Regions from separate parts of the Micromonospora sp. NBC_01405 genome, predicted to be linked through region 1. Evidence: predicted binding sites of a transcription regulator. Region 1 holds the regulator's gene; the other holds the start of a gene.
The links. Region 1 encodes HrcA, which represses chaperone genes, less so after heat shock. Its sites were predicted from a motif close to GGTTNGCACNCTCNNNNNGAGNGTGCNAACC; they were not measured.
Positions count from the first base shown of each region.

Region 2: a site for HrcA is predicted at 6,199-6,229, ahead of groES (co-chaperone GroES). Genes of this name have one in related genera too.

Region 1 is NZ_CP109532.1:4,237,339-4,252,449, forward strand. Features, by position in the region: gene OG559_RS18470 (sugar ABC transporter substrate-binding protein) at 1-699, shown strand, start outside; gene OG559_RS18475 (carbohydrate ABC transporter permease) at 696-1,682, shown strand; gene OG559_RS18480 (carbohydrate ABC transporter permease) at 1,694-2,527, shown strand; gene OG559_RS18485 (MOSC domain-containing protein) at 2,650-3,294, shown strand; gene OG559_RS18490 (phytanoyl-CoA dioxygenase family protein) at 3,367-4,269, opposite strand; gene OG559_RS18495 (hypothetical protein) at 4,489-5,352, opposite strand; gene OG559_RS18500 (enoyl-CoA hydratase-related protein) at 5,544-6,326, opposite strand; gene hemW (radical SAM family heme chaperone HemW) at 6,345-7,568, shown strand; gene OG559_RS18510 (DUF4870 domain-containing protein) at 7,650-8,345, opposite strand; gene hrcA (heat-inducible transcriptional repressor HrcA) at 8,612-9,634, shown strand; gene dnaJ (molecular chaperone DnaJ) at 9,709-10,851, shown strand; gene OG559_RS18525 (16S rRNA (uracil(1498)-N(3))-methyltransferase) at 10,909-11,643, shown strand; gene OG559_RS18530 (SDR family NAD(P)-dependent oxidoreductase) at 11,765-12,526, opposite strand; gene OG559_RS18535 (histidine triad nucleotide-binding protein) at 12,572-12,922, shown strand; gene OG559_RS18540 (serine hydrolase domain-containing protein) at 12,963-14,303, shown strand; gene OG559_RS18545 (PhoH family protein) at 14,523-15,111, shown strand, end outside.
Region 2 is NZ_CP109532.1:3,677,223-3,692,333, reverse strand. Features, by position in the region: gene guaB (IMP dehydrogenase) at 1-361, opposite strand, end outside; gene OG559_RS15960 (DUF5319 domain-containing protein) at 596-1,006, shown strand; gene OG559_RS15955 (LuxR C-terminal-related transcriptional regulator) at 1,138-1,956, opposite strand; gene OG559_RS15950 (WhiB family transcriptional regulator) at 2,212-2,595, shown strand; gene OG559_RS15945 (hypothetical protein) at 2,702-3,937, shown strand; gene groL (chaperonin GroEL) at 4,038-5,681, opposite strand; gene groES (co-chaperone GroES) at 5,752-6,066, opposite strand; gene OG559_RS15930 (THUMP-like domain-containing protein) at 6,509-7,720, shown strand; gene ybaK (Cys-tRNA(Pro) deacylase) at 7,883-8,362, shown strand; gene OG559_RS15920 (sugar ABC transporter substrate-binding protein) at 8,627-9,715, shown strand; gene OG559_RS15915 (ATP-binding cassette domain-containing protein) at 9,749-10,558, shown strand; gene OG559_RS15910 (sugar ABC transporter permease) at 10,555-11,814, shown strand; gene OG559_RS15905 (ROK family protein) at 11,843-13,024, shown strand; gene OG559_RS15900 (DUF1707 domain-containing protein) at 13,083-13,373, shown strand; gene OG559_RS15895 (hypothetical protein) at 13,443-13,697, opposite strand; gene tsaD (tRNA (adenosine(37)-N6)-threonylcarbamoyltransferase complex transferase subunit TsaD) at 13,730-14,776, opposite strand; gene rimI (ribosomal protein S18-alanine N-acetyltransferase) at 14,783-15,111, opposite strand, start outside.

The sequences.
Region 1 (15,111 bases):
AACTCGGAGCTGCCGTTCTACTCCTTCCTCTGGGGCGCGGGCGGCGAGATCGCCACCAAGCAGGGCGACACCTGGAAGTCCGGCTACAACACCCCGGAGGCCCAGAAGGCGGTCAAGTTCTGGACCGACATGGTCACCGTGCACAAGGTCGCCCCGCCCGCCGCCGCCGGCTGGAACGAGATCGACGCCCGGACCCAGTTCGCCACCGGCAAGGCGGCGATGGCCTTCGGCGGTAGCTGGCAGGCCGGCGCCATCAAGAAGGACAACCCCGACATCGAGAAGGTCTGGGGCACCTTCCCCATCCCCGGCCCGGACGGCAAGCCGGCCCCGGCCTTCGCGGGCGGCTCGGACATCGCCCTGTGGAAGGACAGCAAGAAGCAGGACCTCGCCTGGGACTACCTGACCGTGCTGCTGAGCAAGCAGAAGGACAAGGAGTTCGCCAGCAGCCTCGGCTTCTTCCCGGTCTACTCCGACCTGGTCAGCGGCGGCGAGTACGCCAACGACAAGCTCATGGCGGCGTTCGCCACGACGATGCAGAACACGAAGCTGACCCCGCTCACCCCGAAGTGGGTCGAGGTCAGCCGTACCAAGACGGTGACCCAGGCCATGAACAGCTCGGTCATCAAGGGTCAGAAGACGGTCGAGAAGGCCACCGCCGAGGCGGCTGCCGAGATGGAAAGCATCCTCAACGCGAAGTGACCACGCTGATCCAGGCGCCGGAGACGTCCGCCGCGCGGGAGAACCCCGCGCGGCGGCGTCGCCGGGTGGACCGCCTGCCCTACCTGCTGCTCCTGCCCTGCCTGGTGATCATCGGCGTGCTGCTGCTGTGGCCGCTCGGCCAGGTGGTGGCGATGTCCTTCTTCCGGCTGAACAACGTCCGGCAGCTGCGCGGCGACCGGGAATGGCCCTGGGTCGGGTTCGGCAACTACGCCGAGATCCTCGGGGACCCGTTCTTCCTGACGGTGCTGCGCAACACGGTCCTCTTCGCCGTGGCCAACGTGGCGCTGACGATGGTCCTCGGCACCCTGGTCGGGCTGCTGCTCAACGGGCTGGGCAAGCGGATGGCCACCTTCGTCGCGAGCTGCGTGATGCTGGCCTGGGCCACCCCGGCGCTGACCGGCACCATCGTGTGGAAGTGGATGTTCGACGACACCTCCGGCCTGGTGACCTGGCTGTTCAACGCCCTGCCGGACGGGCTGTCGAACGCGTTGTTCGGGCGCGCCGACTGGACCGGCTACGGCTGGTTCAACTCGCCGCTGATGTTCTTCTCGATCCTCACCCTCGTGGTGGTCTGGCACTCCTTCCCGTTCATCGCGGTCAGCGTGCTGGCCGGGCTCAAGAGCGTGCCGGGCGAGCTGCACGAGGCGGCCCGGGTCGACGGGGCCGGGCCGTGGAAGGTGTTCTGGAAGATCACCTTCCCGCTGCTGCGCCCGGTCTTCGGAATCCTGGTGGTGCTCTCCACCATCTGGGACTTCAAGGTCTTCACCCAGCAGTTCGTGCTGGCCGGCGGCACCCAGGACCGGCCGACGTTCATGTTGTCGATCTACTCGTACGCCGAGGCTTTCTCCCCGCCCCCGAAGTACGGCCTGGGCGCGGCGATCGCGGTCATCCTCACGCTGATCCTGCTCCTGGTGACCGGGGTGTACGTGCGGATGGTGCTCAAGCAGGAGGAGGAGTCGTGAGGCGCGGCGCGGTGGTGAAGCGGGTCGCCCTCAACGGCGCGGGCCTGCTGGTGGCGCTCTTCGCGGCGTTCCCCGTCTACTGGATGATCGCGACGTCGCTCAAGCCGAACCGGGAGATCTTCTCGGCCACGCCCCGGCCGGTGCCGGCCAACCCGACGCTGGAGCACTACCGGGAGATCCTGACCGGGAACCTGATTCCCGGCGTGACGTTCGGGGACTTCTTCCTCAACAGCGTCCTGGTGGCGGTCTCGACCGTGGTGCTCAGCAGCCTGGTCGCGCTGCTGGCGGCGACCGCGGTGGCCCGGTTCCGGTTCAAGCTGCGGACCAGCTTCCTGATCATGCTGCTGGTGGTGCAGATGATCCCGCTGGAGGCGCTGGTCATCCCGCTGTTCCTGATGATCCAGCGGCTGGGCCTCTACAACACCCTGCCCAGCCTGATCCTCACCTACCTCGGCTTCTCGCTGCCGTTCGCGGTCTGGATGCTGCGCGGCTTCGTGGCCGCGGTGCCCAAGGAACTCGAGGAGGCCGCGGCGATCGACGGGGCGAGCCGGGTGCAGATCTTCCGCCGCATCCTGTTCCCACTGGTCGCGCCCGGCCTGGTGGCGACCAGCATCTTCTCCTTCATCACCGCCTGGAACGAGCTGATCTTCGCGCTGACGTTCATCAACGATCAGGACCGGTACACCCTGCCGGTGGCGATGACGTTCTTCTTCGGCCGGGACGACACCGCGTGGGGGCCGGTGATGGCCGCCTCGACGCTGTTCACCCTTCCGGTGATCATCTTCTTCCTGCTGGTGCAGCGCCGGATGGTCTCCGGCCTGGTGGCGGGCGCGGTCAAGGGCTGAGGCGCGGGCAGGGGCCGGCCGGGCGCGTGAGCGTCCGGAGGGGACCCTGCCCGTCGCCCGGCGGCGCGGCCTCCGCCGTTGCGGGGACGGCGGTCGCCGGTGCCCGGACGTAGGCTGACGCCATGACAGGCAGGCTGGTGGCGGTGAACGTCGGCGTGGTGACCGAGGCGGAGTGGGCGGGCGACGCGAGCGGCCGCAGCGGGATCGACAAGCGACCGGTCGACGGGCCGGTGCTGCTGCGGGCCGACGGCGTCGAGGGGGACTTCATCGGCGAGCGGGCCCACCACGGCGGCCCCGACCAGGCGGTCTACGCGTACGCCGAGGAGGACGCCGCCTGGTGGGCGGCCGAGCTGGGCCGGGCCGTCCGGGAGGGTGGCTTCGGCGAGAACCTGACCACGTACGCCGTGGACGTGACCGGGGCGGTGATCGGGGAGCGGTGGCTGATCGGCTCGGCCCTGCTCCAGGTGACCAAGCCGCGCACGCCGTGCACCACGTTCGCCGGGTTCTGGGGCGTGCCCGACCTGATCAAGCGGTTCACCGTGCGGGCCGCGCCCGGGGCGTACCTGCGGGTGCTGCGGGAGGGCGAGGTCAGCGCGGGCGACCCGGTCGAGGTGGTGGACCGGCCGGCGCACGGGATCACCGTCGGCGAGGTGTTCCGGGCCGGCACCCTGCAGCCGGAGCTGCTGCCCCGGCTGCTCGACGTCCCCGAGCTGCCGGAGTCGGTCCGGGAGAAGGCCCGCCGCCGGCTCGACGCGGGGCGGGCCTGACCGCGCCGGGCGTGCGGAAGGGCCCCCTGGCGTGCGCGACGCGCGCCGACAGAGGGCCCTTCGCCTATCGCGTCAGCGGAGCCAGGGGATGTTGCGATCGAGCTGGCCGCGCTCCTTGAGCTCCTTGCGCAGCGGGATCTCGTCGTCGACGTACCCGTTCCAGTTGATGCCCCAGTAGTTCGCGGTGTGGGTGCCCTCGCCGCAGAGCTGGCGCTGCACCGGCGTGCGGTTGGCCCACCACTCGCTCTCGGGGTCGATGTGCAGCTCGTCGAGGGGGCGGATCCACCGGTAGGTGTAGCCGACGAAGAGCATCTTGCGGGTGATCGTGGAGAGGTTCGTCGACCGGGAGTGCCACTGGCGGCGGTCGAAGATGAACGCGTCGCCCGGCTTGGCGGTGATCTCCACCGTGCCCTCCGGGTCGGGGTTGTGCACCGTCAGGTCGTTCGGCCGGGGCAGCGAGTTCCACAGGTGGCTGCCCGGGATGACCTTGGTCGCGCCGCGCCCGGTCTCCGACAGGTCGGAGAGCACGTACGCCACCTTCAGCGAGAACATCGGCCGGGGCAGGTTCGGGTCCATCGTCTCCGGGTCGGAGTTCTGCCGGTACCCGTCCTGGTGCCAACCCCAGTACGGCTTCTCCGGCTCCGCCGCCGGCGGGGTGACGTCCAGGTGGTTGTGGTGGGTGTAGATGTTCCACCCGGCCAGGCCCCACATGTACGGGAAGGCGATCGGGTGGGTGAGCAGGTTGCCGAAGAGCTCGTCCCGATCCAGGAAGCCCAGCAGGTGCAGGGTGCCGTCCTTGGTGGTCTTGCCCTTGGCCTTTTCCTCCGCGTAGACGCGGTCGACGGCCTCCTCCAGGGCGGCCCGGTGGTCCTCCGTCAGCACGTTCCGCAGCAGGAGGAAGCCCTGCTCGTGGAACTCCTTGCGATCGGTGTCGCTGATCGGTTCGTAGCCGGTCCGGCCGTCGTAATCGAACACCGCGTAGTACCCCTCCCCATGAGGAAACCATCTCTGGCCCAGGCAGCCGATGGTACTGCGCCGGCATCGGGGGTGGCGCCGCGCCCGGCCGGGGCCGGGCGGTCACCCGACGATCGGCAGTCGGTCGGGCGCGGAGGGTGACAATTGGGTGCCAACCCGGGGAATTTGCCCTCTATGCCGGATTGCGCGGTCACCGTCGGTGGGGAGATCCGGGGACGATCAGGCGTCGGCGAAGACCTCCGCTACGACCCGCTGGTCGGCAGTCGGGGCGTCGGCCACCCGGTCCCAGGTGCCGGCCTCGGCGGTCCACTCCAACCCGCCGAAGCGCACCCGCTTCACCCCGTGGTCGGAGGCGTGCGAGACGAGCCAGTGCGCGTACCGCCAGCCGTCGCGCTGGTCGGTGGCCGGCACGGCGAGCCCGGTCAGCTCGGCCAGCGACACCGTCCTCGGCAGCCCCCAGTCGAGGCTCAGGCCCTGGGTCAGGGCCGCCGCCGCGGCCTCGCCGCGCATCACCGGCGTCGACCCCACGGTGCAGGCCACGGCCCCGGTCGCCTGACCGAGCAGCGCCCGGGTCAACACCTGCGACTCGTCGGCCCACTTCTCGTACGCCTCCGGGAAGGCCGAGCGCTGCACCCGCTGCGCCGCATCGGTGACCCGCATCTTCTCCCAGCCGCGCACCCGCTTGAGCGCGGCGTAGAACTTGTTGGTCGCGTACCGCGGGTCACCGATCTGCTCCCCGGTGCCCCAGCCCTGGCTCGGCCGCTGCTGGAACAGCCCCACGGAGTCACGGTCGCCGCCGTCGAGGTTGCGCAGCCCGGACTCCTGGTACGCCGTGGCGAGGGCCACCACCACGGCGCGCTCCGGCATCTTCCGCTGGGTGCCGATCGCCGCGATGGTGGCGGCGTTGGCCATCTGGTCGGCGTCGAGACGCACCTGGCCGTCCGCCTGCACGAGACAGGTGCGGCTGGCCAGGGGGAGCCGTAGGCGCTCACCCACCTGGCGGGCCACGAACCAGATCCCGATGGCGGCGATGACGGCGACGACGACACCGGCCGCGACGACTGCCCGAGTTCGCACCCGCACCCCCTGTTCGCCAGCGTCCGCCAAGAGTACGTCCCCACCGTCGCCGACCGGCTCGTCCGACCGGTTCGCTCCGTTCCGTAGCGAGTCGACCACATTTCACGCCCGGGGCGGTGTGTTCCGCCCGGCCCGGTGCCGGGGCGCGACGGGCGCGGTGCCGGCCGGCTTTCCCGCCGGCCGGGGCGGGAAACGCCTCAGGCGGTCGGCACCCAGCTCGCGTCCCGCTTCTCCCGGAACGCCAGCACCCCCTCGCGCCCCTCCTCGGAGAGGAAGTACCCGGTCGACACGGCGGCCAGCTCGGCGATCTCGGCGGCCAGGTCGGTGGCCGGCGGCCGGCGCAGCAGCGCCTTCGCCCCGGTCAGCGCCTGCGGCGCGCCCCGCACCAGCGACGCGCACACCCGCTCCACCGCCGCGTCCAGCCCGTCGGCCGGCACGGCGGTGGTGACCAGGCCGATCTCGGCGGCCCGCCGGCCGTCGAAGGTGTCGCCGGTCAGGTACAGCTCGGCGGCGGCCCGGGGGGCCAGCCGGGGGAGCACGGTCGCCGAGATCACCGCCGGGACCACCCCGATCCGCACCTCGGTGAAGGCGAACGTCGCCTCCTGTGCACAGACCGCCAGGTCGGCCGCCGCGATCAGGCCCAGCCCGCCGGCCCGCGCCGGCCCGGCCACCCGGGCCACCACCGGCTTCGGGCACTCCCAGACCGCCGCGAGCACGTCGCCGAGCATCCCCGCCGGGACGCTGCCGCTGGCGTACGCGGCGGCGGTCTCCTTCAGGTCGGCGCCGGAGCAGAACACCGGGCCGGTGTGGTCGAGCACGACCACCCGGACCGCGTCGTCGGCCACCGCGGCGGCCAGCCCGGCCAGCAGCTCCGTCATCAGCGGCGTCGAGAGCGCGTTGCGGTTGTGCGGGCTGTTCAGGGTGAGGGTGGTCACCCCGCGGGCCGTGGTGACCCGCACGAGCGCGTCGGAGGAGGTCATGCGGGCACACTAGTGGCCATGCCCGGCGTCCTTCCAGAAGGCGAAGCCGTCCCCGTCGACGGCTCGCTGCCCGCCACCGCCACCCGCGCCGTCGGCGCGCGCGGCTTCGGCGTGTACGTGCACGTGCCGTTCTGCGCCAGCCGGTGCGGCTACTGCGACTTCAACACGTACACGGCCGACGAGTTGGGCGGCGGGGTCGGCCGCGAGTCGTACGCCGACACGGTGCTGGCCGAGCTGGCGCTCGCCCGCCGGGTGCTCGGCGACACCCCGCCGCCGAGGGTCGACACCGTCTTCGTCGGCGGCGGCACCCCGACCCTGCTCCCGGCCGACCACCTGGCCCGGATCCTCGACGGCATCGACCGCGCCTGGGGGCTGGCCGCCGACGCCGAGGTGACCACCGAGGCCAACCCGGAGTCGGTCACGCCGGAGTCGCTGAAGACCCTGCGGGCGGCCGGGTACACCCGGATCTCGCTGGGCATGCAGTCCGCCGCGCCGGGGGTGCTCGCGATCCTCGACCGCCGGCACAGCGCCGGCCGGGCCACCGCCGCCGCGGCGGAGGCCCGCGACGCCGGGTTCGACCACGTCAACCTGGACCTGATCTACGGCACCCCGGGGGAGAGCGCCGAGGACTTCGCGGCGTCCCTCGACCAGGTGGTCGCCGCCGGGGTGGACCACGTCAGCGCGTACGCCCTGATCGTGGAGGACGGCACCCGGCTGGCCGCGCGGATGCGGCGCGGCGAGCTGCCGTACCCCTCCGACGACGTGGCGGCGGACCGCTACCTGGCCGCGGAGGCCGCCCTCGGCGCGGCCGGCTTCTCCTGGTACGAGGTGTCCAACTGGGCCCGCACGCCGGCCGGGCGGTGCCGGCACAACCTGCTCTACTGGACCGGCGCGGACTGGTGGGGCCTGGGGCCGGGGGCGCACAGCCACGTCGGCGGGGTGCGCTGGTGGAACGTCAAGCACCCGAGCGCGTACGCGAAGCGCCTCGCGGCGGGGGAGTCCCCCGGCCTGGCCCGGGAGGTGCTCACACCCGGCGAGGCGCACATGGAGGACGTGATGCTGCGCCTGCGGCTCGACTCCGGCCTGCCGCTGGACGTGCTGGACGCACCCGGCCGGGGCGGCGCGGCGCGGGCCGTGGCCGGCGGGCTGCTCGACCCGGCCGGGTACGCGGCCGGCCGGGCCGTGCTCACCCTGCGTGGCCGGCTGTTGGCCGACGCGGTCGTGCGCGACCTGCTGCCCTGATCGGACGCCTCGGCCCGCGCCCCCGTCCGCCGGGCCGGCTGCCCGGCATGGGCCGGCCCGGCGAGGGCCGGCCGATGCGGGTCACTTCACGATGTTGTAGGTCATCGGGTAGCGGTAGAGCGTGCCCTCGTTGGCCTTGATGCCGCCGATGATGCCGAAGATGATCGGCACCAGGGCGACCAGCATCGGGATGAAGAACAGCACCCCGCAGGTGACCACGGCGAGCACGAAGCTGACCAGGAGGGCGGCCACCCAGGTGAGCTGGAAGTTCAGCGCCGCGACGGCGTGCGCGCGCACGGTCGGCGACTGCGGGCCCTTGACCATGAGCGCGATCAGCGGGGCGACCCAGCCGAGCAGGCTGCCGCCGACCACCACGCCGAGCGGACCGCCGAAGTGCGCGATCAGCGCCCAGGTCTTGTCGTCGTTGGTCGGGTAGCCGCCGGTCGGGCCCGGGTACGCCCCGCCGGTCGGATATCCGCCACCCGGGGGGTATGCGCCACCCGGGGGGTATGCGCCGCCCGGGGGGTAGCCGCCCGGGTTGAAGCCACCCGGTGGGGGCTGGCTGCCGGGCGGCGGGTAGCCGCCCGACGGCGACTGGTCGCCGGTGGGTGGTGGATAGCCACCGGGCGGGGGATAGCCGCCCACCCCGGGAGCCCCGGAAAGTGGTGCGGTGGGCGGCTCGTCCGCCGACGAGCCGTACGGTGCCGACGGCGGGTTGGCCTCGGGCGGGTAGCCGCCCGGGTCGCCTGATCCGGGAGGGCGAGGTGGTTCAGTCATGCACGTCACGGTAGGGGCTGCCGACAAGTGGACACCAGAGCGACACTGGTCGGGACGAGGGGCTGATCGGCAGCGGGGCCGGCGTCCCGCCCCGTCGCCGGGTGCCGTGGCCGGGCCGACTGTCCGTCTGTGATCTTACCGACGGCGGGGCAGCCGACGTAGACTGGCACTCATTACAGTCGAGTGCCAGGCTTCGCCAGCAGGCGGGCAGGCCCGGGGCGTCGCCGCGACGACGGGGCACCGACGTGCGACAGGAGGTAAGGGGAGTGGGTCTCGACGACCGCAAGCTCGCCGTGCTCCGCGCCATCGTCGAGGACTACGTCGCCACTCAGGAGCCGGTCGGCAGCAAGGCCCTGGTCGAGCGCCACCAGCTCGGCGTCTCCCCGGCGACCGTCCGCAACGACATGGCGGTGCTGGAGGAGGAGGGGTACATCCGGCAGCCGCACACCAGCGCCGGGCGGGTTCCCACCGACCGGGGCTACCGGCTCTTCGTCGACCGGCTCTCCCGGGTCAAGCCGCTCAGCCCGGCCGAGCGCCGGGCCATCGAGCGCTTCCTGGTCGGCGCGGTCGACCTGGACGACGTGGTGCACCGCACGGTCCGGCTGCTGGCCCAGCTCACCCGGCAGGTAGCCGTGGTGCAGTACCCGTCGCTCGCCCGGTCCTCGGTGCGGCACCTGGAGCTGGTGCCGATCTCCACCACCCGGCTGATGCTGGTGATGATCGCCGACACGGGGCGGGTCGAGCAGCGGCTGGTCGAGCTGCCCGCGCCGGTCCCCGCCGACGTCGTCACCGACCTGCGCCGGCTGGTCAACGAGAAGCTGGTCGGCAGCCGGCTGTCGGAGACCCCGCCACTGGTGCAGGCCCTGGTCGAGGAGTCGGCGGCGCACCTGCGTCCGGCCATGACCACGCTGTCCACGGTGCTGCTGGAGACGCTGGTCGAGCGGCACGAGGAACGCATCGCGCTCGCCGGCACCGCCAACCTCACCCGGGGCGGCCTGCTGGACTTCCAGGGTTCGCTGCGGCCGATCCTGGAGGCCCTGGAGGAGGAGGTGGTGATGCTCAAACTCATCGGCGAGGCCGAGTCGACCACCACCCGGGTGCTGATCGGCGACGAGAACGAGATCGACAACCTGCGCGCCGCCTCGGTGGTGAGCACCGGGTACGGGCCGGGGGCGGCCGCGCTCGGCGGCCTGGGCGTGCTCGGCCCCACCCGGATGGACTACCCCGGCACCATCGCCACGGTGCGGGCCGTGGCACGCTACGTGGGCGAGCTGCTGGCCCAGAACTGACCAGTCAGGGCCGACGGCCGGCTCCGGCCGCCGACCGGCGCAACGCGAGACGAACATGAGGACACGGGAACGCAGTGGCCAGGGACTACTACGGCATCCTCGGCGTAGGCCGGGAAGCCTCCGACGACGAGATCAAGCGCGCCTACCGCAAGCTGGCGCGGCAGTTCCACCCGGACGTGAATCCGGACCCGGAGGCACAGGAGAAGTTCAAGGACATCAACGCCGCGTACGAGGTCCTCTCGGACGACCGGAAACGGCAGATCGTCGACCTGGGCGGTGACCCGCTGGCCCCGGGCGGCGGGGGAGCGGGTCCGGGCGGCCCCGGCGGGGCCGGCCCGTTCGTCGGCTTCCAGGACATCATGGACGCCTTCTTCGGCGGCGCGGCCGGCGGCGCGCGCGGGCCCCGCCCGCGTACCCGGCCGGGGGCCGACGCGATCCTGCGGCTGGAGCTGGACCTGCACGAGACGGCGTTCGGCGTCGAGGCGCCGATCACCGTCGACACCGCCGTGCTCTGCACCACCTGCTCCGGCGCGGGCACCGCCGCCGGCACCCACCTGGCCACCTGTGAGGCGTGCGGCGGCCGGGGCGAGGTCCAGTCGGTGCAGCGCACGTTCCTCGGCCAGGTGGTCTCCGCCCGGCCGTGCACGGTCTGCCAGGGGTACGGCACCACGATCCCGCACCCCTGCCCGACCTGCGCCGGCGACGGGCGGGTGCGCACCCGCCGCTCGCTGACCGTGAAGATCCCGGCCGGGGTCGAGGACGGCATGCGGATCCGGCTGGCCCAGCAGGGCGAGGTCGGCCCGGGCGGCGGCACCGCCGGCGACCTGTACGTGGAGATCCACGAACGCACGCACGACGTCTACTCCCGCAAGGGCGACGACCTGCACTGCCGGGTGACCGTCCCGATGACCGCCGCCGCGCTCGGCACCCGGCTGACCATCAAGACGCTGGACAGCGAGGAGACGGTCGACGTCAAGGCCGGCACCCAGCCGGGCAGCACCCTGCGGCTGCGCGCCCGGGGCGTGCCGCACCTGCGCGGCACCGGCCGTGGCGACCTCTACGTCCACCTCGACGTGCGGACCCCGACCAAGCTCGACGCCGACCAGGAGAAGATGCTCCGCGACTTCGCCAAGACCCGGGGCGAGGAGGTCGCCGAGCTGTCCAAGCAGGGTGGCTTCTTCTCCCGGATGCGCGACGCGTTCAACGGGCACCCCTGACCCCGGTCCTCCAGCCTCGCCGCCCCGGTTCCTGCCGGGGCGGCTAACCTGATCGTCGTGTCCGCGCCGCTGTTCCTGGTCGAGTCGCTGCCCACCGCTGCCCAGCTCACCCTGGACGGCCCCGAGGGGCATCACGCCGCCACCGTGCAGCGGCTGCGGGTGGGCGAGGAACTGCTGCTCGCCGACGGCCGGGGCGGCACCGCGTCCGCCGTGGTCACCGCCGTCGGCCGGGGCAGCCTGGAGCTCGACGTCACCTCCCGGGGGTACGTCGACGCGTCCGTGCCCCGGCTCGTGGTGGTGCAGGGCATCGCCAAGGGCGACCGGGGCGAACTGGCCGTGCAGGCGATGACCGAGGTCGGGGTGGACGAGATCGTCCCGTGGGGGGCATCACGCTCGGTGGTGCAGTGGCGCGGCGACCGGGGCGTACGGGCGCGGGAGAAGTGGGCGGCCACCGCCCGGGAGGCGGCGAAGCAGGCCCGCCGGGCGTGGCTGCCGGTGCTGGCCGGGTCCCCCGACGAGTCCACCGCCGCCGTGGCCCGGCGGATCGCCGGGTCCACCGCCGCGTTCGTCCTGCACGAGGAGGCCGACGACCGGCTGACCACCGTGGAGCTGCCCGACGCGGGCGAGATCGTGCTGGTCGTCGGCCCGGAGGGCGGCATCGCCGAGCCCGAGCTGGCCACCTTCGCCGCCGCCGGCGCCCGCCCGGTCCGCCTGGGCCCGTCGGTCCTGCGCACCTCCACGGCCGGCGTGGCCGCCCTCTCGGTCCTCTCCACCCGCCTCCCCCGCTGGTAACCCCACCCCCTCCCCCCGGGGCGTTAGCCCGCACTTTCACGGAATGAGTGGCTATCCCACGTGGGATAGCCACTCATTCCGTGAAAGTGCGCGAGCTGGTGACGGGGGAAGGGGAGGGGGGTCAGGTGCGGAGGTAGCTGGCGCCGTTCAGGTCGATGATGGTGCCGGAGGTCCACTCCGCCTCGGGGGCGGCCAGCCAGTGGATGGTGGCGGCGATCTCGTCGGGGCGGGCCACCCGGTTGAACGGGCTCTGGGCGCGGATCGCCGCGCCCCGCTCGCCGGCCAGGTGCTCCGTGGTCATGTCCGTCTCCACGAAGCCAGGGGCCACCGTGGCCACCGCGATGCCGTACGGGGCGAGGGCCACCGCGAGGGACTGGCCGAGCGCGTTCAGCCCCGCCTTGCTCGCCCCGTACGCCGGCTGGTCCGGCTCGCCCCGGAACGCGCCCCGGGAGGAGACGTTGACGATCCGCCCGCCCCGCTCGCGCATGTGCTGGGCGGCGCACCAGGTCACGTTGGCCGCCCCGGTCAGATTGGTCTCCAGCACCTGCCGCCAGCGCCGCTGCCAGTCGGCGTAGGACGTGCCGAAGACCGGGTGCGGGGCGTCCCGCTCGCCGTACACCCCGGCGTTGTTGACCAGCACGTCCAGGCCGCCGAGGCGGGCCGCCGCGTCGTCGACCATCGCCCGTACCGCGTCGGGGTCGGTCAGGTCCGCGCGGACCACGACGTGGCCGTCACCCGGCAGTTCGGCGCGCAGCCGCTCGGCCAGCTCCGCCGAGTCCCGGTGGTGGATCGCCACCCGGTCCCCGCCCGCCGCGAACCTCGCCGCCACCGCGCGCCCGATGCCGCGCGAGGACCCCGTCACCAGTACCGCCCGTGAAGTCACGCCGCCATCATGCCTGAGCAGGCCGGCACGCCTTACCATGCCCCGATGGGATCCGACTGCTTGTTCTGCCGAATCGTCGCCGGGGAGATCCCGGCCACCATCGTCCGGGAGACCGACACCACCCTGGCGTTCCGGGACATCTCCCCGAAGGCCCCGGTGCACGTGCTGGTAATCCCCAAGGAGCACTACGCCGACGTGGCCACCCTGGGCCAGGGCGACCCGGCGCTGGCCGGGGAGCTGCTGGCCGCGGCGGCCGTCGTGGCCGAGGACGAGGGGCTGCTCGGCGACGGCTACCGGCTGATGTTCAACACCGGGGCGTACGGGGGCCAGGAGGTCTTCCACGTCCACGCGCACGTGCTCGGCGGCGCGCCGCTCGGCCCGATGATCTGCCGGTAGGCGGGCGGTGGTGAGCGAGATCGACGGCCGCCTGGAGCGGATGGTGCGGCGGGTCCAGGCCGACGGGCGGGTGCCGGCCGTGTCGGCCGCCCTGCACCGGGCCGACCGGCCGGCGTGGACGTGCGCGGTCGGCGGCACCGGCAACGACGGCGTCCTCGGCCCGCAGACGCTGTTCCGGATCGGCTCGGTCACCAAGACCTTCACCGCCGTGCTGGTCCTCCAGTGCCGCGACGCGGGCCTGCTCGACCTGGACGACCCGGTCAGCCGGCACCTCGACGTCCCGGCACACGGCGAGCTGACCGTGCGCCGGCTGCTGTCGCACACCTCGGGCCTGCAACGGGAACCGCACGGCGACGTCTGGGACACCCTGGCCGCCCCCGACGTGGGCGCGCTGCTGGCCGACCTGGCCCGGGCCGAGCGGGTGTTGCCGCCGGCCCGCCGCTACCACTACTCCAACCTCGGCATGGCGCTGCTCGGCCAGCTCGTCGCGCGGCTGCGCGGCGGCACCTGGGCCGAGGTGCTCGGCGAGCGGGTGCTCGCCCCGCTCGGCCTGGCCGCCACCACCGACCGGCCGGGCCCGGCGGCGGCCACCGGGTTCCTGGTCGACGCGTACTCCGACGAGGCGCACCCGGAGCCGCCGACCGACTTCGGCGCGGTCGGCCCGGCCGCCCAGCTCTGGAGCACCGCCTCGGACATGGCCCGGTGGGCGGCGTTCCTGGCCGACCCGGCGGCGCTGGACCCGGCCGGCGCGGTGCTCGCCCCGGCCACCCTGGACGAGATGCGCTGGCCGCTGACCGTCACCGACGAGACGTCCTGGGGCGCGGGCTTCGGGCTGGGGCTCATCCTCGTGCCGCAGGGCGAGCGGGTGGTGCACGTCGGGCACGACGGGGCGATGCCCGGCTTCCTGGCCGCCGTCTACGGCCGGCGCGGCGGCGACGGCACCGCCGGGGCGATGGGCGCGGCGGTGCTCGGCTCGTCCGGGACCGGGGTGCAGGTGATGGACCTGCCGCACCGGCTGCTCGCGGCGTCCGCCGAGCACGACCCTGCCGACGTCGAGCCGTGGCTGCCGGGGGAGCCCGCCCCGGCGCACCTGCGCGGGATGCTGGGCCGCTGGTGGGGCGAGGGCTTCGAGTACGTCTTCGGCTGGCACGACGGGGCCCTGCGGGCCCGGGGCGCGGACGACCCGGCGGGGAAGCCCCCGGCGGTCTTCGCCCCGGTGCCGGAGCGGCCGGACGTGTTCCGCACCGTGTCCGGGCGGGAGGTCGGCGAGCTGCTCCGACTGACCCGGGACGCGGACGGGACGGTGGTCCGGCTGCACTGGGCCACCTACCGGTTAACCCGGGGCCAGGAGACCTTCGACGGGTACGACTTCCGGCGCTGACCCCCGCCCCGGAGCGTCGCTGACCCCGCCCCGCGCGTCGCTGGCCCCCGCCCCGGGTGGGGCGGCTCGGCGGCAGGCGGGGCGGGTCGGCGGCCCGGGTAATGGCAGAGGTGTCACCGCGCGGGAAACGATAGGATGGAGGCAACGTCCGACCGCCGCGCCCGCCAGGCCCGGCGCCGAGAGTGAGAGCAGGTGGCGCAGGGCCCCTCGGCCCGACCTATGACCGGCACCCCACCTCCCGGCCCGCCCCGGGTGCAGACCAGGATCACCGTTCCGGATTCCAAGATCATGGTCAACCTGCTGGGCGCGGGCGACGAGATCCTGCGACTCGTCGAACGCTCGGTCACCAGCGACGTGCACGTCCGCGGCAACGAGATCACCATCACCGGTGCTCCCGCGGACAACGCCCTCGCCGAGCGCCTCTTCAGCGAGCTGCTCGAACTGATCGAGAAAGGCGAGACCCTGACCACTGACGCCGTCCGGCGTACCGTCGGCATGCTCGAGCAGGGCGGCGCCGAGCGGCCCGCCGAGGTCCTGACGCACAACATCCTCTCCCGGCGCGGTCGCACCATCCGCCCCAAGACCCTCGGGCAGAAGACCTACGTCGACGCCATCGACGCGCACACCATCGTCTTCGGCATCGGCCCGGCGGGCACCGGCAAGACCTACCTGGCGATGGCCAAGGCCGTCCAGGCGCTCCAGGCCAAGCAGGTCGACCGGATCATCCTGACCCGGCCGGCGGTCGAGGCGGGGGAGCGGCTCGGCTTCCTGCCCGGCACGCTCAACGAGAAGATCGACCCGTACCTGC
Region 2 (15,111 bases), 560 kb from region 1:
TGCCGGACTCGGAGCGCTTGACCAGGTCGACCTGGAGCGCCTGGTCCTCCAGGGAGAGGTTGCGGTGCAGCACGCCGATGCCGCCCTGGCGGGCCATCGCGATGGCCATCCGCGCCTCGGTGACGGTGTCCATCGCGCTGGACAGCAGCGGAATGGTCAGCTCGACGTTTCGGGTCAGCCGGGTGCGGGTGTTGACCCGGCTGGGCACCACGTCCGACTCGCCGGGCTGGAGCAGCACGTCGTCGAAGGTGAGGCCGAGTGGGACCACCCGGGCCGAGCCGGCGGGCAGCTCCGGCAGATGGCCGCCCAGCTCGCCGCGGTCGGCGCCGGCCGGAAGATCGATGCTGGGCGAATTGTCCACGAAAGGCTCTCCTGAGCTGGTCGGGCGGGGCTTCAGCGAGGCGGCGCGCGCGGGCATCCAGCGCACGCCGGGTGATGACGCGTCGGTGCCATCGTACCCATCGGCCCGGGCCGACCCCGCCGGAGCCGGCCCGTTCGTCGACGCTGCGTGACGGCCGCCCCCGTCAGCCCCGACGCCGGGTGACCAGGCGGACGGGGGCGGGCGGCACGTGGTCGCGGGGTCTACGGTGAGGGGGTGCACGACGAGCCCATCGACCCGTTCAACGGCGACCCGGCCGATCCGGCGGCGGAACTGCACGACCCGGACGGCGACGCCGCACTCGACCCGCTGACCGAGGTCGAGCGGCAGGACGTGCTCGAGGACCTCGCCGACCTGGAGATCTACCAGGCCCTGCTGGCCCCCGTCGGGGTGCGCGGGCTGGTGATCGAGTGCGAGGACTGCCGGGAGCCGCACTACTTCGACTGGGACCTGCTCCGGGGCAACCTGCGTCACCTGCTCAGCTCCGGCCGGCCCCGGGTGCACGAGCCGGCCTACGACCCGGACCCGGACCACTACGTCACCTGGGACTACGCGCGCGGCTACGCCGACGGTGTGCACGACACCCTGACCGAGGGCACCGAGGACGACACCGAGCCGGGCAACTGAGCTACCCCGCGGGTCCTGCGCGTTGCTGACGTACGGGTAGAGGCTCGCGGCGCTTGTCCGGACAGCACGGCGTCGAACCAGGCGTGATCTGCGAGACCGGACCCGGCCGGGCAGCGGGCCCGACGGCGCGCTCAGGCGACCAGGCCGGCGCGGAAGCCGGCGGCCACCGCGTGCGCGCGGTCGCGGGCGCCGAGCTTGCGGAACAGCCGGCGGGCGTGTGTCTTGACGGTGTCCTCCGAGACGAACAACTCCCGGCCGATCTCGGCGTTGCTCTTGCCCTCGGCCATCCCGAGCAGCACCTGGAGCTCCCGTTCGGTCAGGCCGACCGCCCCCCGGCTCCCCCGGGCCGGGGCGGCCCGCCGTGGGTTTGCCGGCTCCTCGGTCTCGCCGCCGGTCGGCTCCGGCTCGTCGTCGCCCCGCTGCACGGGCACCATCGACGGCAGGCCGCCCGGCCCCTCCTGGGTCGCCGGCCAGGCCGAGCCGGGATTGTTGGGGGCGCGACCGGCCGGGGTGGGGCGCTTCTGGCCGCCGACGGCCGCGGCGTCCCGCGCCGGGTCGGCCACCCGGTGCCGGGTCGCCCGGCCCGGCGCGGAGAGCAGCAGCAGGGCCTTGGCCACCGCGCTGGTCAGGTCGTGGTCGGTGCCCTGGATCAGCCCCCGGGCCCCGGCGCCGATGCTGGCCGCGGCCGCGTCGGACTCCTCGGCCCCGAGCAGCAGCACCGCGGCGTGCGGGGCGCGGGCCAGCACCCGACGCACGAAGCCGGCGCTGTCCGGCCGGGTGAGCGCCGTGTCGGCGAGCACCACGTCGGGCGGCCCCTCCGCCAGCCGCAGCATCACCTCGGGATCAGAGACGGCGGTACGGACGGCGGCGGACAGTCCGAGCCGGGCTGCCGCGGAGTTCAGTTGCTGCGCGGCGAGCGGTGTCCGAACGCACACGAGAACAGTACGCACTGTGTGGTCTCCTCTCCGACCCGAAGCAGACCACGGCGGGGTGTGGTCGGGTGGGTGTTCCCAGCAATCCTCCGAACTTTTCCGACAGATAGGGCATAAGCCGCGCAATGTCCGAGGTTTTCGATCACAGAAGTGTGAGCCCGCGCGAGCCGGGGTACCGGAAGCCCGAGCCGGAAATCGGTGCGCCAGCGCGGCCGCCGCCCGGACATCCGGTCAACTGAGAGTCTCCGCGGTGCCGCGGGAGGAGGGGTGCTGATGTCGAACGTACGCAGGCTGCCCGGACCCATCGTCGACCTCTGGGACTGGCAGCGGCTCGGTGCCTGCCGGGGCCGCGACAGCGCCCAGTTCTTCCACCCGGACGGGGAGCGCGGCTCCTCCCGCCTGCGCCGCGAGTCCGGCGCCAAGGCGGTCTGCCGGGCCTGCCCCGTACGCGCCGAGTGCGCCGCGCACGCGCTGTCCGTCCGTGAGCCGTACGGCGTCTGGGGCGGCTTCAGCGAGGCGGAGCGGCTGCGGCTGCTCGCGGTCGGCTGGGAGGACCTGGCCGACCGCCGGCACAGCCGCGTCGACGTGGCCCGCCTGGAGTCCCGCCTCGGCCGCCCGCACAAGTCCGCGATGTCCGCCCAGCGCAGCGTCGCCTGACGACCGCGCCCACCGCACGCCGACGCCGCGCCCCGGCCGCCCGGGGCGCGGCGTCGTGTCACGTCCCGGCCAGGCGGATGTCCCACCGTTCTGCCAGGATCCTCGGATGCTGATCGACATCGCGGATCCGGACACGCTCTGGGCCCGGTGGGGCGCGCTCGCCTCGGCGCTCGCCACCCTCGGCCACGACGACGTCTACTGGTACGACGCGGACGGCGCCCACCACGACGACCACGGGGGCAACTGGGCGCGGCTGGTGCGTGTCGAGGGCGGCCGGGCGGTGCTCTTCGGCTACGACCACGAGTACAGCGACACCGTCAACGTCAGCCCGCCGCTCGACCTGCTCGCCGGGGCCCCCGCCTGGCTGCCCTGGCCGGAGCTGATCCGGCATGCCGAGGGCGACCAGCTCGGCTACGCCTACTGGTACGACGGCGGCTGGTCCCGGGTGCCGTACCCGGAGCCGCTGCTGCCCGACGGGCTGCGGGCCACCGCCGGGGCGGTGCTCGACGACGACCGGGCCCGGCGGGAGCTGGGCGAGGTGGTCTTCGAGTGGGGCGGATACCAGCCTGCTGACGAGGCGACGGAGCAGGCCGAGGTGGCGGAGGCCGCCGGCCGGCTGCTCGACGCCGCTGCCGACCGCGCCCTCGACGCGGGCGCGCTGGACGGGCTGCTCGGCCGGCTCCGGCCCGGCCCGGTCGACGTGCCCGCCGGCCTGGCGATGGCGGCCCGGGCCGGGCTGACCCCGGGCGAGCGACCACCGGCGGTGGTGGCGGCGGCAGGGGCCCCGCCCCGGCGGGTCCGGGTGCTCAGCGACGACCAGCACGACCGGCTGGTCTGGACGGCGATGCGGCGGGCCACGGAGGCGCCCCGCCCGGCCCCGGCACCCACCCCCGAGCTGACCGAGCTCGTCGACTGGGCACGCGGCCGGGCCCCGGCCGGCGACGGCCGCTGCTCGCTGTTCATACAGGTCACCGACACCGCGCTCAGCCAGCACCCGGGCGAGGCTCCCCCGGCCAACCGTCCGGGCGAGGACGGGTGGGCGGCCTTCCGCCAGGCCGGTGACCTGGTCCGCCGGCTCCGGGCGGCCGAGGCCGATTCGGCGCACGGGCAGTGGATCTTCCTACGGCTGGAGACGACCGCCGGCGGCTTCACCCTCGAACGGCGCTACGACTCGTGGCCCGGTTGGCTGACCGACGACGGGCACGGGCCCTGGCGCAGCCACCTCCAGCCGGAGCTGGACCGCCGGGCACCGGCGTTCCGGCCCGCGTGGGCGGTGCTGCTGGCGCCGGAGGTCGCTTACCTCGGCCCGCCGCCGCCCTTCGACACGCCCACCATCGGGTGACGGGCCTGCCGGCGCGCGCCCGCCACCTCAGGGGGCAGGAAGGGCGGCAGGGCACGCCGTCGGGTGAAGGCGTGCCCTGCGCGGTGTCGTACGGCGTCGGTCAGAAACCCGGGCCGTGCTGGTGGCCGTGGCCGTGCGAGTGGCCGTGGCCCCCGGCGGCCGGCTCGGCCTTCTCCGGCTTCTCCACCACCAGGCTCTCGGTGGTGAGCAGCAGGCCGGCGATCGAAGCGGCGTTGGAGACCGCGCTGCGGGTCACCTTCACCGGGTCGATGATGCCGGCCTTCGCCATGTCGACGTACTCGCCGGTGGCGGCGTTGAGGCCGTTGCCCCACGCCTGGTCGACGACCTTCTGCACCACGACGTAGCCGTCGTGGCCGGCGTTCTGCGCGATCCAGCGCAGCGGCTCGACCAGCGCCTTGCGCACGATCGAGACGCCGATCTTCTCCTCGCCGGTCAGGCCGAGGTCGTCGTCGAGAACCGACCGGATCTGCGCCAGGGCGGCGCCACCACCGGGCACCGTGCCCTCCTCGACGGCGGCCTTGGTCGCGGCGATGGCGTCCTCGATGCGGTGCTTGCGCTCCTTCATCTCGACCTCGGTCGCCGCGCCCACCTTGATGACCGCGATGCCGCCGGAGAGCTTCGCCAGCCGCTCCGCCAGCTTCTCCCGGTCCCACTCGGAGTCCGAGGCCTCGATCTCCTTGCGGATCTGGGCGACCCGGTCGGCGACCTCGCTGGACTGCCCGCCACCGTCGACGACGGTGGTGTTCTCCTTGTCGACCACGACGCGCCGGGCGGTGCCGAGCACCTCCAGGCCGACCTGGTCCAGCTTGTAGCCCAGCTCCGGGGCGACCAGCTCGGCGCCGGTGAGGATCGCCATGTCCTGGAGCATCGCCTTGCGGCGGTCGCCGAAGCCGGGGGCCTTCACCGCGCAGACCTTGAGGGTCTTGCGGATCGAGTTGACCACCAGGGTGGACAGGGCCTGGCCCTCGACGTCCTCGGCGATGATCAGCAGCGGCTTGCTGTTCTGGAGGACCTTCTCCAGCAGCGGCAGCAGCTCCTCGATCGCCGAGATCTTCTGCGTGGTGATCAGGATGTACGGGTCCTCCAGGACCGCCTCCTGCCCCTCCACGTCGGTGACGAAGTTCGGCGAGATGAAGCCCTTGTCGAACTGGAGGCCCTCGGTCACGTCCAGCTCGGTGGCGAGGGTGGAACCCTCCTCGACGGTGATGACACCGTCGCGGCCGACCCGCTCCATCGCCTCGGCGATCAGCTCGCCGATCGTGGCGTCCTGCGCGGAGATCGTCGCCACGTGCGCGATCGACTCCTTGCTGGCGACCTCGACGGCCCGTTCGAGCAGGGCCTCGGAGATCTTGTTGGCGGCCAGGTCGATGCCGCGCTTGAGGCCGGCCGGGTTGGTGCCGGCGGTCACGTTGCGCAGGCCCTCGCGGACCATCGCCTGGGCCAGCACGGTCGCGGTGGTGGTCCCGTCGCCGGCGACGTCGTTGGTCTTGGTCGCCACCTCCTTGACCAACTGCGCGCCGAGGTTCTCGTACGGGTTGGTGAGCTCGATCTCCTTGGCGATGGTCACGCCGTCGTTGGTGATCGTGGGCACACCGAACTTCTTGTCCAGGACGACGTTGCGCCCGCGCGGGCCGAGAGTGACCTTGACCACGTCCGCGAGGGCGTTGACACCGTGTTCCAGCAGGTGTCGGGCGTCATCCGAGAAGCTGAGGATCTTCGCCATTAATGTCCCTTCGAGGCGTCACTGCCCCGGCCCGGCGAACCGGACCGGGGCAGTGACACTGATCGGTTGCCTACTTCTCGATGACCGCGAGAACGTCGCGGGCGGAGAGCACCAGGTACTCCTCGCCGGCGTACTTGATCTCGGTGCCGCCGTACTTCGAGTAGATGACGGTGTCGCCGACGGCGACGTCAACCGGGATCCGGTTGCCCTTGTCGTCGATCCGGCCCGGGCCGACAGCGAGGACAGTGCCCTCCTGCGGCTTCTCCTTGGCGGTGTCGGGGATCACGATGCCCGACGCCGTGGTGGTCTCAGCCTCGTTCGCCTGGACCAGGATCCGGTCCTCGAGCGGCTTGATCGCAACCTTGGTCGCGGTAGTCACGGGCATACCCTCCTGGGGTATTGGTTTCGTTGCTGGCCGACGGGGCCGACCAGCGTCAATCTGCCACATGCCACCGGGCGGGGCCGTCGTCGCGGGTGCCGGTCCGCCTGGCGTTCAGCGCCCGGGCACGGGCCCGGAAGCTGGCACCCTCGATGGGAGAGTGCTAATCGCAGGTTAGGCCGTGGCTAGCACTCCGTCAAGGAGAGTGCCAGCGCGCCACCCGTCGTGTCGCCACAGTTTCGCCACTCGTAACCGCGACACGCCGACGACGCCTCGCCACACCGTGTTCGACTCCCTACCGTCGGTGGCCACCATCGGAGGCCGTTGGAGGGGCCCGGATTCCGACGCTGACGTTCCTGCGGGCCCAGCGACGCCGGGCCCGCCAGTCGGGACGGGCCCTTGACGGCCCGCAACCGACCAGCCCGGCCGGGGCCGGGACAATGGGCGGGTGGATCTCGACCAGTTCGCCGCCCTGCGTACCCCCGAGGGGTCGGCCGCGCTCGACGCGGCGACCGAGAGGGCCGGCGGCGACCCGCTGGCCGCGGCGGGCGCGCTCCGCTCTGCCGGAATCCCGGCCGGGCTCGCGGCGGCGGCGCTGACCCAGGCGGAGCTGCGCCGCCGGGCGGTCGGCAAGTTCGGGCCGGAGGCCGCCGGCATGTTCCTCACCCGCCCCGGGCTGGAGCAGGCCACCCGCCGGGTGGTCGCCGACCGGCGGGCCGCGCGGCTGCGCGCGGCCGGGGTGCGCACCCTCGCCGACCTGGGCTGCGGCCTCGGGGCCGACGCGCTCGCCGCCGCCCGCGCCGGCATCCGGGTGTACGGGGTGGAGGCCGACCCGGTGACCGCCGCGATGGCCGCCGCGAACGCCGAGGCCGCCGGGCTGGCCGACGCGTTCACCGTGGAGTGCGGCGACGCCACGGCGTTCGACGTGGACCGGGTCGACGCGGTCTTCTGCGACCCGGCACGGCGCAGGGCCGGCACCGGGCGGCGGATCTTCGACCCGAACGCCTACTCGCCGCCGTGGGACTTCGTCACCGGCCTGGCCGAGCGGGTGCCGAACACCGTGGTCAAGGTGGCCCCCGGCCTCGACCACGCGCTGATCCCGGCCGGAGCCGAGGCCGAGTGGGTGAGCGTGGCCGGCGACCTGGTCGAGGCCGCCCTGTGGTGCGGCCGGCTCGCCGAGGTCCCCCGCCGCGCCACCCTGCTGCGGGAGCCAGCCCCCACCGCCGCCGCCGCGCCGGTCGCCCACCACCAGCTCACCGGCTCCGGCGCGGTCGAGGCCACGGTCGGCCCGGTCCGCCGGTACGTCCACGACCCCGACCCGGCGGTGGTCCGCGCCCACCTGGTCGCGGAGCTGGCCGACGCCATCGACGCCACGCTCGCCGACCCGAGCATCGCCTACCTGTACGCCGACGCGCCGGGCGCGACGCCGTTCGCCCGCTGCCTGGAGATCACCGACGTGCTGCCGTTCTCGCTGAAGCGGCTGCGCGCCCTGCTGCGCGAGCGCCGGGTGGGCCGGGTCGAGATCCTCAAGCGCGGCTCGGCGCTGGAGCCGGAGAAGCTGCGGCGGGACCTGCGGCTGGCCGGCCCGGAGGCGGCGAGCCTGGTGCTGACCCGGGTCGCCGGCGCGCCCACCGTGCTGCTGTGCCGGCCGGTGGGCTGACCCGGGTCGCCAGCGCACCCACCGTGCTGTCGTGCCGGCCGGAGGGCTGGGCCACCGCCGCCCCGGTCGGCGGGCGGCCCCCCGGTGCGGGCCGGTCCTGCCGCCGCGCTGATCCGCCGTTTCCGGTGGCCCGCCGGGCGACGCCGGGTTAGCTTGTCGGACATGGCGGGACAGGGCACTCCGGCGACGGCGCTGCTGAACAGGCGGAAGATCCGGCACAGCACCCACCCGTACGACGTCTCGCCGGACGCGCCGGACTACGGCGCGCTCGTCGCGGCGGCCCTGGGCGCACCCCCGGAGCGGGTGTTCAAGTCGCTGGTCACCGAGGTCGACGGCGCGCTCGCCGTGGCGGTGGTGCCGGTGACCGGCGAGTTGGACCTCAAGGCGCTGGCCGCCGCGCTCGGCGGCAAGCGGGCGACGATGGCGGACCGGGCGGTCGCCGAGCGGGCCACCGGCTACGTACGCGGCGGGATCAGCCCGATCGGCCAGCGCAAGCGCCTGCCCACGGTGCTGGACGCCTCCGCCCTGGCCCACGACACCGTCTACGTCTCGGCCGGCCGGCGCGGCCTCCAGGTTGAGCTTGCCCCGGCCGACCTGATCGCCCTCACCGACGCCGCCACGGCCCCGATCGCGGCCCACTGACCCACCGCCACCGCCGGCCGCCGCTCCCCACCGCACACCGCGAGCGGCCCGGCCGGACCGGCGGTCCGGGTCGCGTCCGGGCAGCACAGGGGCCGGGATGCCCGCTCCCGGCGGGCGGCGGCAGGTGTCGTCGGCGTTGCCGAATTGTTACTGCGGCCGACGAGACTTCAGAACTCGACGGCCTTGTGTCGGACCTGCGGCACGAAATACGTTGCCGGACACAACAAACTGCTGTCCCGCCTTCCACCCCCGAAAGGACCGCACATGCGCAAGGGCTTCCTCACCCTCGCCGTCGTGGGCGTGCTGGCCACCGGCGGCACGGCCGCCTGCGGCCCCGGCAGCGCGGCGGTCGGCAGCGACAGAAAGCCGAAGATCGGGGTGATCCTGCCGGACAGCAGGACCAGCGCCCGGTGGGAGGGCGCGGACCGCAGGTACCTGGAGGAAGCGTTCCGGGCCGCCGGGGTCGACTACATCATCCAGAACGCGCAGGGCGACAAGTCCAGCTTCTCCACCATCGCCGACGGCATGCTCACCGCCGGCGTCACCGCGCTGATGATCGTCAACCTGGACTCCGGCACCGGCAGGGCCGTGCTGGACCGGGCGAGGTCGCAGGGCGTCGCCACCATCGACTACGACCGGCTCACCCTGGGCGGCTCGGCCGAGTACTACGTCAGCTTCGACAACGAGGCCGTCGGCAGGCTCCAGGGCGAGGGCCTCAGCCGGTGCCTGGCCGACCAGGGCGTCGAGAACCCGGTGGTGGCGTTCCTCAACGGCTCGCCGACCGACAACAACGCCACCGAGCTGAAGGCCGGCTACGACTCGGTGCTCGGCCCGAAGTTCGCCTCCGGGACGTACGTCAGGGGCCCCGACCAGCCCGTGCCGGACTGGGACAACGCGCAGGCCGGGGTGCTCTTCGAGCAGATGCTCACCCGGACCGAGGGCCGGATCGACGGGGTGCTCGCCGCCAACGACGGCCTCGGCAACGCCGCCGTCTCGGTGCTGAAGAAGAACAAGCTCAACGGCAAGGTCCCGGTGACCGGGCAGGACGCCGACGTGCAGGGCCTGCGCAACATCCTCGCCGGCGACCAGTGCATGACCGTGTACAAGGCGATCCGGAAGGAGGCGGACGCCGCCGCCGCGCTGGCCGTCTCGCTGGCCAACGGCGTCCGCCGGGACACCGGCCAGACGGTCCGGGACCCGGAGAGCGGCCGGGACGTACCGGCCGTGCTGCTGGAGCCGAAGGCTATCTACCAGGAGAACGTCAAGGACGTCGTGGCCGACGGCTACGTCGCCCGGGACAAGCTCTGCGCCGGCCCGTACGCCGAGCGGTGCGCCGCCGCCGGGATCAGCTGACCCGCCCGCCGACCGTTGTACGGAGGAGACCCTGTGTCCGCAACCCCCCTGCTGGAACTGCGCGGGATCGACAAGAGCTTCGGCCCCGTCCAGGTCCTGCGCGACGTCACCCTGTCCGTCCACGAGGGCGAGGTGACCGCGCTGGTCGGTGACAACGGCGCTGGCAAGTCAACCCTGGTCAAGTGCATCAGCGGCATCCACCCCACCGACTCCGGCGAGTTCCTCTTCGAGGGCCGCCCGGTGAGCGTCAACAGCCCCCGGGACGCCGCAGCCCTGGGCATCGACGTCGTCTACCAGGACCTCGCCCTCTGCGACAACCTCGACATCGTGCAGAACATGTTCCTCGGCCGGGAGCGGAGCAACGGCCTGGTCCTGGACGAGTCGGCCATGGAGCAGATGGCCGCCGAGACCCTGGTCAGCCTGGGCATCCGGACGGTGCGGTTCCTGCGCCAGCACGTCGCCAGCCTCTCCGGCGGGCAGCGGCAGACCGTCGCCATCGCCAAGGCGGTGCTCTGGAACAGCCGGCTGGTCATCCTCGACGAGCCGACCGCCGCGCTGGGCGTCGCGCAGACCGCCCAGGTGCTGGAGCTGGTCCGCCGGCTGGCCGACAACGGCCTGGCCGTGGTGCTCATCTCGCACAACATGAACGACGTCTTCGCCATCTCCGACCGGATCGCCGCGCTCTACCTGGGCCAACTGGTCGCCCAGGTGCGGACCACCGACATCACCCACGCCCAGGTGGTCGAGCTGATCACCTCCGGCCGCTCCGGCGCCCTCGGCCACGCCGAACCGAGCGCCCTCGGCACGGGATCCGACGCCACCACCTGGGGAGCCGTCCGATGACCGCCACCGTCGTCAAGCGGGAAGGGTCCTCGGACGTCGCCCCGGAGCCCTCCGTCGGCAGCCACGTCCGGGACTACCTCGCCCGGCTGCGCGACGGCGACCTGCGCCTGCTGCCAGCCGTGACCGCCCTCGTCGTGCTCTGCCTGGCGTTCGCGATCGTCCGGCCGGTCTTCTTCTCGGCCGCCAACTTCGCCAACCTGTTCACCCAGGGGGCCGCGGTCACCGTGATCGCGATGGGCCTGGTCTTCGTCCTGCTGCTCGGCGAGATCGACCTGTCGGCCGGCGTCGCCAGCGGGGTCTGCGCCACCGTCCTGGCCAAGGTGGTCAGCGACCTGGGCCACCCCTGGTACGTCGCTGTGCTCGCCGCCGTCGCCACCGGCGTCCTCATCGGCCTGACGCTCGGCTTCCTGGTGGCGAAGGTCGGCATCCCGTCCTTCGTGGTGACCCTGGCCGGCTTCCTGGCCTTCCAGGGCGTGGTGCTGCTGCTGATGCGGGAGGGCACCAACATCGCGATCAACGACGAGGTGATCATCGCGATCGAGAACCGGTGGGTGCCGCCCCCGATCGGCTGGCTGCTGGCGGGGGTCGCGGTCGCCGGGTACGCCGTCACGCAACTCCTGCGGCACCGCGACCGGACGGCCCGGGGGCTGGTCACCGAGCCGGTCGCCGTGGTCGCCGGCCGGGTCGCGGCACTGGCGCTGCTCCTCGGTCCCGCCGTGTACGTGTTCAACCAGGAACGCAGCATCAACCCGCTGATCAGCTCCAACAAGGGCATGCCGATCGTGGTGCCGCTCATCGCCGTCCTGCTGGTCTTCTGGACCTTCGTGCTCGATCGCACCGCGTACGGCCGGCACCTGCTGGCCGTGGGCGGCAACCGGGAGGCCGCCCGCCGCGCCGGCATCAACGTGGACCGGATCCGGATCTCCGCGTTCGTCGTCTGCTCCGCGATGGCGGCGGTCGGCGGCATCATCGCGGCCAGCCGGGACAGGTCGGTGGACCCGAACACCGGGGGCAGTAACGTGCTGCTCTACGCGGTCGGAGCGGCCGTGATCGGCGGCACCAGCCTCTTCGGCGGCAAGGGTCGCATGATCAACGCGGTGCTGGGTGGGGCGGTGGTAGCGGTGATCATCAACGGGATGGGCCTGCTCGACCTGAGCTCCGGCCTCAAGTACCTCTTCACCGGGCTGGTGCTGATGCTGGCCGCCGGGGTGGACGCGCTGTCCCGCCGGCGGTCCGCCACCACCGGCGCCCACTGACGACGTGCGACACGGAGTGCCGGTGGCGATGCGCGCAGGACCCAGCCAGGACGAGATCCGTCGGCAGAACCTCGGTGCCCTGCTGCGCTACGTGCACGTCCACGGCGCGACGACCCGCGCCGAACTGACCACCGTGCTCGGGCTCAACCGCAGCACCATCGGCGCGCTGACCGCCGACCTGACCGGCGCCGGCCTGGTCAGCGAGGGGACGCCGCGGGAGACCGGCCGGGCCGGCCGGCCGTCGCTGGTCGTCCGGCCCGAGTCGGAGCGGGTGTACGCGTACGCGTACAGCGTGGAGGTGGACCGGCTGCGGGCCGCGCGGGTCGGCCTGGGCGGCGCGGTGCTCGACCGCCGGGAGCTGGACCGGCCCCGCAACCTGCTGGCCGGGGAGGCCGCGCCGCTGCTGGCCGGAGCGCTCAAGGAGATGCTCCCGGCGGTGCCGGCCGGCGCGGTCTGCGTCGGGGTCGGGGTGGCGGTCTGCGGCATGGTCCGCCGCGACGACGGCCTGGTCCGGCTGAGCCCGCCCACCGGCTGGGTGGACGAGCCGATCGGCGCGGCGCTGGCCGCCGAGCTGGGCATCGACGTGCCGATCACGGTCGGCAACGTGGCCGACGTGGCGGCCTTCGCAGAGCACGCCCGGGGCGTCGCCGCCGGCTGCGACAACATCATCTATCTGTACGGGGACGTCGGCGTCGGCGCCGGCATCATCGCCGGCGGCCGGCGGCTCACCGGGCACGGCGGGTACGGCGGCGAGGTCGGCCACATGGTGGTGGTCCGGGAGGGGACCCGCTGCGAGTGCGGCTCCCGGGGCTGCTGGGAGACCGAGATCGGCGAGCACGCCCTGCTGCGGGCCGCCGGCCGGCACGACGCCCGGGGCCGGGACGCGCTGCTGGCCGTCTTCGACGCCGCAGGTCGGGGCGACGCCCGGGCCCAGACGGCGGTCCGCCAGGCCGGCGACTGGCTCGGCTTCGGCGTGGCCAACCTGGTCAACATCTTCAACCCGGAGATGGTCATCTTCGGCGGCACCATGCGTGACCTGTACCTGGCCTCGGCGGCCCAGGTCCGCAGCCGGCTCAACTCGATCGGGTTGTCGGCCTGCCTGGAACACGTCCGGCTGCGCACCCCGAAGCTGGGCGCCGACGCGGCCCTGGTCGGCGCGGCCGAGCTGGCCTTCGAGCGGCTGCTCGCCGACCCGCTCGACGCCGGCTGACCGGCTTTCCGCCCGGTGCGGCCCGCCCCTGGCGGCGCGGCTGCGTACCCTGTCCCCCGTGGACGTCGAGCTGCGCGCCTCCGACGACGACCGGCACCGGGTGGTCGCCGAGCTGCAACGGCACACCTCGGCGGGCCGGCTCAGCCTGGACGAGTTCTCCGAGCGGGTCGGGGTGGTCTGGTCCGCCCGCACCCTCAACGACCTGGCCGCGGTGACCCGGGATCTGCCGGTCGAACCGACCCCCGCCGAACCGGCCGCCGAGCACGGCCGGCGGGACCTGCTGGTCGTCTTCGCCGTCGCCGTCGCCACCCTGGTCCTGCTCGGCCTGCTGATGGCCCTCACCCGCTGACCCGGCCGCCGGCCCCCACCCCCGGCTCAGCGTTCTGGGCCTGTCCTGACCGGCGGCAGCCGGCCGGGTTCAGCGGTCGACCTGGGTGAAGTCCCATGAGTGCGGCGGGCGGGCGACCAGCGTCGCGGGCGGGTCGGGCAGCGGCCGGGGGCTGCTGCGCCATTTCGAGATGACCACCACCCGGTGGTCGGTCGAGCTGAACACCTCGCTGGACAGGTGCAGCGGGTCGTGCTCGAACTCGGGCAGGGCGGTGTCGCAAACCCAGGTGATCAGGTCGGCGAAGCCGTAGGCCTCCGCCCGCGCCTCCCACATCCGTACGATCACGTCGTCGTTCCCCTCGCCGTCACGTCGAGTCGTCACACGCTCACCGTGGTCAGCGGCAGGGCCGAGTCGGCCGGCAGGTCGAGCCGGCTCGGCGCGACCCCGGCGGCGACCAGGTGGGAGCCGAGCGCGGCCACCATCGCCCCGTTGTCGGTGCACAGTTGCGGCCGGGGCACCCGCACCCGGATGCCCAGCTTGGCCGCCCGGTCCTCCGCGAGCACCCGCAGCCGGGAGTTCGCCGCCACTCCCCCGCCGATCACCAGCGTGTCGATCCCGTGGGCCCGGCAGGCGGCCAGCGCCTTCGTGGTGAGCACGTCGCAGACCGCCTCCTGGAACGACGCGGCCACGTCGGCCACCGGCACCGGCTCGCCGGCCCGCTGCCGGGCCTCCACCCAGCGGGCCACCGCCGTCTTCAACCCGGAGAACGAGAAGTCGTACCGGTGCGCGGCGAGGTCCTTCGCGGCGGTGAGCCCGCGCGGGAAGCCGATGGCGGCGGCGTCGCCCGCCCGGGCCTCCCGGTCGATGTACGGCCCGCCGGGGAACGGCAGGCCGAGCAGCCGGGCCACCTTGTCGAACGCCTCCCCGGCGGCGTCGTCGATCGTCGCCCCGAGCGGAGTCACCCCCCGGGCCAGGTCGTCGACGAGCAGCAGGGACGAGTGCCCGCCGGAGACCAGCAGGGCGATCGCCGGCTCGGGCAGCGGCCCATGTTCGAGGGTGTCCACGGCGACGTGCGCGGCGAGGTGATTGACCCCGTACACGGGCTTCTCGGCCGCCAGCGCGTACCCCTTGGCTGCGGCGACGCCGACCAGCAGCGCGCCGGCCAGCCCCGGCCCGGAGGTCACCGCGATGGCGTCGATGTCGGCGATGGTCACCCCCGCCTCCCGCAGCGCCCGGTCCATGGTCGGCACGATGGCCTCCAGGTGGGCCCGGCTGGCCACCTCGGGCACCACGCCGCCGAACCGGGCGTGCTCCTCGACGCTGGAGGCCAGCGCGTCGGCGAGCAGGGTGTGCCCGCGTACGATGCCGACCCCGGTCTCGTCGCAGGACGTCTCGATGCCGAGGATCAGCGGTTCGTCAGCCATGTCTCCTCAGTCCTGCTCGCGCCGCATTATCAGCGCATCGGTGTTGCTCGGTTGGTAGTAGCCGCGGCGCACCCCGATCGGCTCGAAGCCGTACGTCGCGTAGAGCCGCTGGGCGGGGGCGTTGTCCGCCGCGACCTCCAGCAGCGTGCTGTGCGCACCCCGGCGGGCCGCCTCGGCGAGCAGCGCGTCCAGCAGTGCCCGGCCCACGCCGCGCCGCTGGGCTCCCCGGCGGACGGCGATGTTCTGCACCCACGCCTCGTCCGGAGCCGCCACGGCCAACCCGGCGTAGCCGAGCAGGTAGCCGTCGTCGTCGGTGGCGACGAGGTAGAAGTGGC